Regions from separate parts of the Sphingomonas sp. GW821-FHT12D09 genome, predicted to be linked through region 2. Evidence: predicted binding sites of a transcription regulator. Region 2 holds the regulator's gene; the other holds the start of a gene.
What was found. Region 2 encodes LexA, which represses DNA repair genes until DNA is damaged. Its sites were predicted from a motif close to GTTCCNCNCTTGTTCT; they were not measured.

Region 1: AC1RPL_RS15270 (ImuA family protein) is a predicted target of LexA. The motif match lies at 1,957-1,972, and genes of this name have one in related genera.

What each region holds. Positions count from the first base shown of each region.
Region 1 is NZ_JBXAQL010000003.1:335,553-338,957, reverse strand. It holds gene AC1RPL_RS15275 (Y-family DNA polymerase) at 1-1,267, opposite strand, end outside; gene AC1RPL_RS15270 (ImuA family protein) at 1,182-1,904, opposite strand; gene AC1RPL_RS15265 (M3 family metallopeptidase) at 2,055-3,405, shown strand, end outside.
Region 2 is NZ_JBXAQL010000005.1:273,767-277,171, reverse strand. It holds gene AC1RPL_RS21100 (molybdopterin molybdotransferase MoeA) at 1-1,077, shown strand, start outside; gene lexA (transcriptional repressor LexA) at 1,137-1,820, shown strand; gene AC1RPL_RS21090 (ComEC/Rec2 family competence protein) at 1,859-3,405, opposite strand, start outside.

The DNA of each region.
Region 1 (3,405 bases), on a different contig from region 2:
CGATCCGCTCGGCAATGCATTCCAGCGCCTGCACGCCAAGCCCCTCGGCCTCGAGCGCGGCCGCCAGGCGCGGGGTGAGCACGCCCAGCCAATGCGCGATCGCCTCGGCCGTCGCGATCGGCTCGGCGAAGCGCTGCTGGACGGCGATGCTTTCCGGCGGGATGACGGGATCGAGCGGCTCGGCGATCCGGCCCAAGGCCTGGTCGAGCCGCAGGACCGTGCCGGCACCGAAACGCCGGACCAAAGGCGCGCGGGGTAGGGCGGCGAGCTGGCCGATCCGGTCGATGCCCAGCCGCTTGAGCAATTCCACCGCCGCTTCGTCGATGCGCAGCGCCGGGGTGGGCAGCTCGGCGAGCGCACGTGCCTGCGCGCCGGGCGGGCAGATGCAATTGCCGTGGAAGCGTGCCAGCGCCCAGGCCGCGCCCACCGTATCGGCGATCGCGATCCGCGCGGTGAAGCCAGCGCGCGCGAGCAGGCGGATCAGGTGCCGCGCCATCTTCTCCTCGCCACCGAACAGATGCGCGGTGCCGCTCAGGTCGAGCAACAGCCCGTCGCTGCCCGACAGCGCGACCACCGGCGACCAGCGCCGCGCCGCGAGGATGGCAAGGCTCCGGAGCGAGGCGATATCGCCTTCGAGGTCGGCCGGACGGATATCGAGCCCCGGCACCTGCGCCCGCGCCTGGGTAACCGCCATGCCGGGGCGCAGGCCCAGTGCCTGCGCGGCAGGGCAGGCGGCGGCGATCTCGACGCGGCTGCCGTTGCGGAGCGAGGTGATGAGGGGGCCTAATTCCTCCCCCAGCTTGTCTGGGGGAGGGGGACCATTGCGCAGCAATGGTGGAGGCGCGCGCCGGGCACCGGCGCGTTGCGCCGGCTCCTCCACCACGTCCTTCGGACGCGGTCCCCCTCCCCGAGCGAGCTCGGGGAGGAATTTAGCGGGCGCACCCCCGTCATCCGGCCGCATCGCGCGAAACGGGTTCGCCGCCGCCTCGTCGCGCCGCCCTACCTCATGCTTCGCCTTGCGCCGCTCGACCGGCGGTAGCGCGGCCTTGCCGAGTTCGTCCTCGCGCGCCCAGCGCGCACCGGGGCGCCATCCGCCGCCGCGCGGGACCGAACAGGCATGTTCCTGCTCCTTCGCCACGGCGTCGCGCAGCGGATCGAGCGAGGCTTGCGGGCGCGGCGGCTCAGGCCGCGCGCCGGGGCGCGCTTCCGCCCGCCACAGCCTTTCGATGGGCCATAGCGGGAGGAAGAGCGCAGCGACCCGTTGCATCGCATGCCTCCACTGTCAGTTCGAAACCTTCGCCCCCCTTTTGCCGCGCCAGTTCGAGCTTCCAGCGCGGCCGCCCGACGCCCTCCACCGGCAGCGGCGTCGACGGCGCGCAGGCCACCCGCCAGCGCGTCACAGCCGCCGAGGGCATGCCGATCGGATCGCTGCCCTCGCGCGCCGCACGCTTGAGCAGCAGCGCGATCGTCCGCCCGCCCTCGGCCGCCAGCTGCAGCCGCCGCGTCGCGGTCATGTCCGCCCGCTTGGCCTCGCCGATCACCGCGCCGAGCCCGCGGTGGCGCAGCCCTTCCTCCATCACCGCCAGCAGCTCGGCATCGTCCTTCGCCTCGGCATAGATCAGCCGCTTGGGATCGAGCCCCGACTGGGCCAGCCCCGGCGCGAACAGGTCGCGCCGCCGCACCACCCACAGCACCGGCCCCCAGGCGCGCGCCGCCAGTCCGGCAAGGAAAAGCGTCGCCGCGCAATCATCGGCCATGTCGCTGGTGCCCCCCGCGACTTCGTGCAGCGCATCGAGCCGCAGGCCTCCATCCGCAAGCCGCGAATCGATCGCCTCGATCCCGAAGGGCAAGGCCGGGCGCCGGCGAAAACCGCCAGTTTCCAGACCGCTCAGGGTCTCGCGCAATTGCTTCAGAACGGCAGGATCGGCCACTATGCTCACGACTCGGGAAAAGAATGTTCCTATTCTGTTCCTTATCGCCCCAGAGTCAATTGCCATTCCGCGGCACGCCCCTAAGCTCGGCTCCATTCACCGATTTCAGGGAGATCCCGGACCTTGATCCGCAACCTCAGCCGCCGTCAGGCGCTTCTCGGCACCAGTGCAATGCTCGCAACACCATTCCTGGGGAGCCTGATGGCCCAAGCCGCCGACACCGTAGATGCCTCCCCCCTGCTCGCGCCCTGGCCCGGCAATTATGGCGGCGTGCCCCCCTGGGACAAGTTCCGCGCGGACATGTTCCCCGCCGCCTTCGAGGCCGGCATCGCCGCGCAGCGCCAGGAGATCCATGCGATCCGCGACAGGCGCAACGCCTCGACCTTCCACAGCGTGATCGAACCGATGCAGAATGCCGGCGAGACGATGGACCGGGTCCAGGCCGCCTGGGGTGTCTACACCAGCAACCTCGCAGACAAGCAGGTCCAGGCGATCGACCGCGAATGGAGCCCGAAGCTTGCCAAGGCGAGCGACGAGCTGTTCCTCGATCCGCTGCTCTTCGCCCGCGTGAAGGGCGCCTACGACACGCGCGCCAGCCAGAAGCTCGACGCCCAGCAGACGCGCCTGCTCGAGCGCACCTATCGCGGCTTCGTCCGCCGCGGCGCCGCGCTCTCCGACGCCGAGCGCGCGGAAGTGACCCGTCTCAACCAGGCGCTTGCCAGCGCCTTCTCCGATTTCGGCCGCAAGCTGCTGGCGGACGAGGAGACCTGGACCGTCCTCGACAGCGAGGCGCAGCTCGCCGGCCTGCCCGACAGCTTCAAGGCCTCGCTCGCCAGCGCCGCCGCCGAGCGCGGGCTCGCGGGGAAGTGGGCGGTGGTCAACACCCGCTCCTCGGTCGCGCCCTTCCTGACCTATGCCATCGACCGGTCCTTGCGCGAAAAGGTCTGGCGCGCCTTCGTGATGCGCGGCGACAATGGCAATGCGAACGACAACAAGGCCGGCATCGCCGAGATCCTCAAGCTGCGCCAGCAGCGCGCCAGGCTGCTCGGCTTCAAGAACCATGCCTGGTTCCGCATGGACGACACCATGGCCGAGACCCCGGCCAATGCGATGAAGCTGATGATGGCGGTATGGCCCGCCGCCCGCGCCCGCGTGGCCGAAGAGGTCGCCGACATGCAGGCGCTCGCCGACAAGGAAGGCGCCAAGATCACCATCGAGCCCTGGGACTATCGCTTCTATGCCGAGAAAGTGCGCAAGGCGAAGTACGACCTCGATGAGAGCGAAGTGAAGCCCTATCTCGAGCTCACCAACATCCTCCAGGGCGCCTTCTACGCCGCCGGCCGGCTCTACGATCTTGGCTTCAAGGAAGTGAAGGACGTGCCGGTGTTCGATCCGGCCGTGCGCACCTTCGAAGTGACCGACACGCGCACCGGCAAGAACATCGGCATCTTCTATTTCGACGGCTATGCCCGTT
Region 2 (3,405 bases):
GCACGCGACATCCTCGCACTGCGCACCCAGCCGGCATCCGATCTTTCCTCGATGGACGGCTATGCGATCCGCTTCGCCGACCTGCCCGGCCCGTGGGAAGTGATCGGCGAGAGCGCCGCCGGCCGAGCCTTCAACGGCGAAATCGCCCAGGGCCAGGCCGTACGCATCTTCACCGGCGCCCCCTTGCCCCCCGGCGCCGACACCGTGCTCGTGCAGGAGGAGGCAGCCCGCGACAGAACCCGCCTCACGCTCGCCGGTGAGGGCCCGCTACGCCTCGGCAGCAGCGCCCGCCCGCGCGGGCTCGACTTCACCGAGGGCGAGGTGCTGGTCCGCGCCGGAGAGGCGATCACCCCCGCCCGGCTCGCGCTGGCCGCGATTGCCGGCCATGCTGTGCTGCCCGTCCGCCGCAAGGTTCGCATGGCGATCCTCTCTACCGGCGACGAACTGGTTTCACCGGGCGCCCCGCTCAGCCCAGACCAGATCCCCGAAACCAATCGCCTGCTGCTCGCCGCCCTGCTTGGCGATCTGCCGGCCGAGCTGCTCGATCTGGGCATCCTGCCCGACGACCGCGCCGCGCTCGAAGCCGCGTTCCGCGTGCTGGATTGCGACCTGCTCGTCACCAGCGGTGGCGCATCGGTCGGCGATCACGACCTTGTCCGTCCCGCGCTGGAGGCAGCCGGCGCGACGATCGATTTCTGGAAAGTCGCCGTCCGCCCGGGCAAGCCGATGCTGGCGGGCCGGCTGGGCGATGCCGTCGTGGTCGGATTGCCGGGCAACCCGGTCTCCGCCTTCGTCACCGCCACGCTGTTCGTTCGTCCGCTGATCGCGCATCTCGCCGGCGCTGCCGATCCGGCGCCGCGCACCCGCACCGTTCCGCTCGGCGAGCCGCTCCCCGCCACCGGCCCGCGCGCCGATTATCTCCGTGCCACGCTCATCGATGGCCGCGCCCATGCCGCCGCGACCCAGGACTCGTCGATGCTGCGCACCCTCGCCCGCGCGACCTGCCTGATCGTCCGTCCGGCAGGCGCTGCGGAGGCGAAAACCGGCGACTCGGCAGAAATCCTCGACATCGCTTGACAAGCGCGCGGAACATTGCATAAACGTTCCCAGTCTGTTCCTGACCCAGGAGAAACGGGATGCTCACGCGCAAGCAGCACGAGCTTATCTGCTTTATTGCCGATCGGCTTGCCGAGACCGGCGTGTCGCCTTCGTTCGAGGAAATGAAGGAGGCGCTCGATCTCAAGTCGAAGTCGGGCGTGCACCGCCTGATCTCGGCGCTGGAAGAGCGCGAGTTCATCCGCCGCCTGCCGAACCGTGCCCGTGCGCTCGAGGTGCTGCGCATGCCGGAACGCGGCGAAGCGTCGAAAAAGCCGGCCAAGGCCTCTCCCGCACCCGTGAGAGTACCAAGGGAATCAACGAATCTGCCTGCGCCGGCCAATGACGTGATCGAGATTCCACTGCACGGCCGCATCGCCGCCGGCACGCCGATCGAGGCACTCGAAAGCTCGACTATGCTGCCCGTCCCCGCGGCGCTGCTCGGCGCGGGCGAGCATTATGCGCTCGAAGTGGCCGGCGATTCGATGGTCGAGGCTGGTATCCTCGACGGCGACTTCGCCCTGATCCGCCGCACCGAGACCGCCCGGGACGGCGAGATCGTCGTGGCGCTGATCGACGATGCCGAGGCGACGCTGAAGTATTTCCGCAAGGAAGGCGCGATGATCCGGCTCGACCCGGCAAATCGCGATTATAACCCCCAGCGCTACCGTCCCGACCAGATCCGCGTCCAGGGCAAGCTCGCCGGACTGCTGCGGCGCTACTAGTTCCTAGAAGGGCGCGGTCGCTCTTCTTGGAGACCGCATCATGGCCCGAAAACGCCAGCCGGGCTGGAATGCCAGCGATTTCGTGTCCGGACAGGCGCAGTTCCCTGTTCCGGCACATAGGGTGGCTGCACCTTGAGCGGGTTCAGCCAGGGATGCCGGCCCGATCCGCGCACCATCGTCACCCGGCCGCTGGAGAAGGCGATCGCCACGCCGCCCGTCTTCGCCAGCGCCGGCCGGTCGAGCTTGAGCCAGCGCGGCGTGCAGCCGGTGGGCAGGCGACGGTCGCTGATCATCACATCGACGCTGCGGCACAGCGCCACGAACTGCGCCCAGGGCAGGACGTATCCACTCCGCGTCGCGGCGACTCGCCAGGCGCGGTCACGGGCGCGGTGCTCGATCATGCAGACATCCTCGCTGCACCGGGCACCCGGCTGGTCGGCAAGCGCGACCGGCTCCGCGTCGCTGCCAGCCGTCTCGGCGAGCATGTCGCGGGTATAGTCCCCCGCCCGGTCGCGCAGCAGCGCCATGCTGCCATCGGGCATGCGGATCGCCAAATGGCGGCCGTCGCCGGTGACGATCAGGTCCGGCGCCGGCGTGGCGAGCATCGAAGCCAGGCCGATCGCCAGCGGCACCGCGCCCGCCCAGCGCACCACAGTTCGCCACAAGGCAAGCCACAGTCCGCCCGCCATCATCAGCGCAAATGCCCCGTTCGGCATGGCCGGTAGCGCGGCGATCGCACCCGGTGCCGCGGCCGTGGTCCTGGCGAGCCAGAGCAGCAGTTCCAGCGCCTGGTCGGTCAGCCACCAGGCCGGTCCACCCAGTCCCGCGACGTCGAGCAGCAGCGCCAGCGCCTCGAGCGGCATGATCACGAAGGTCGTCAGCGGGATGGCGACGATATTCGCCAACGCCCCATAGATGCCGGCCTGGTGGAAGTGGAACAGCCCGATCGGCATCAGCGCGAGTTCCACCGCGACGCCGGTTAGCAGCAACGAGCCGAGGCCACGCAGCAGCCGCTTCACCCGCCCCTCCTCCCGCCTGCCGAACCAATGTTCCATCCGCGGGCTCTCATGCAGCGCGACGATCGCCGTTACTGCGGCGAAGCTCAGTTGGAAGCTCGCGCCTGCCAGTGCCTCGGGCCAGAGCAGCAGCACGATCAGCGCGCCCGCCGCGACCAGCCGCAGCGTGATCGCCTCGCGCCCCAGGCTCAGTGCGAGCAGCACCATCAGCGCGGCGACGCAGGAGCGGATCGTCGGCACCTCGGCGCCGGTCAGCCAGGTATAGCCGATCGCCGCCAGCGCCCCCGCACCCGCCGCCACCAAGGGCAACCGCCATCGCAGCGCCAGCGTGGGGCTGAGCGCGAGCAGCTTGAGCACCAGTAGCATCGCCGCCGCAGTCACGGCGGTCACATGCAGCCCGCTCACCGAGAGCAGGTGCGCCAGCCCCGAGCGCTGCATCGCCTCGACATCTTCGGTGCTGATCGCACCCTGGTCGCCGGTGGCAAGCGCAGAGGCGATACCGCCCGCGCTGTCTTCGAGGCGCGACTGGATGTGCGCCGAGAGCCTGGCGCGCAGGTCCGCACCCGGCG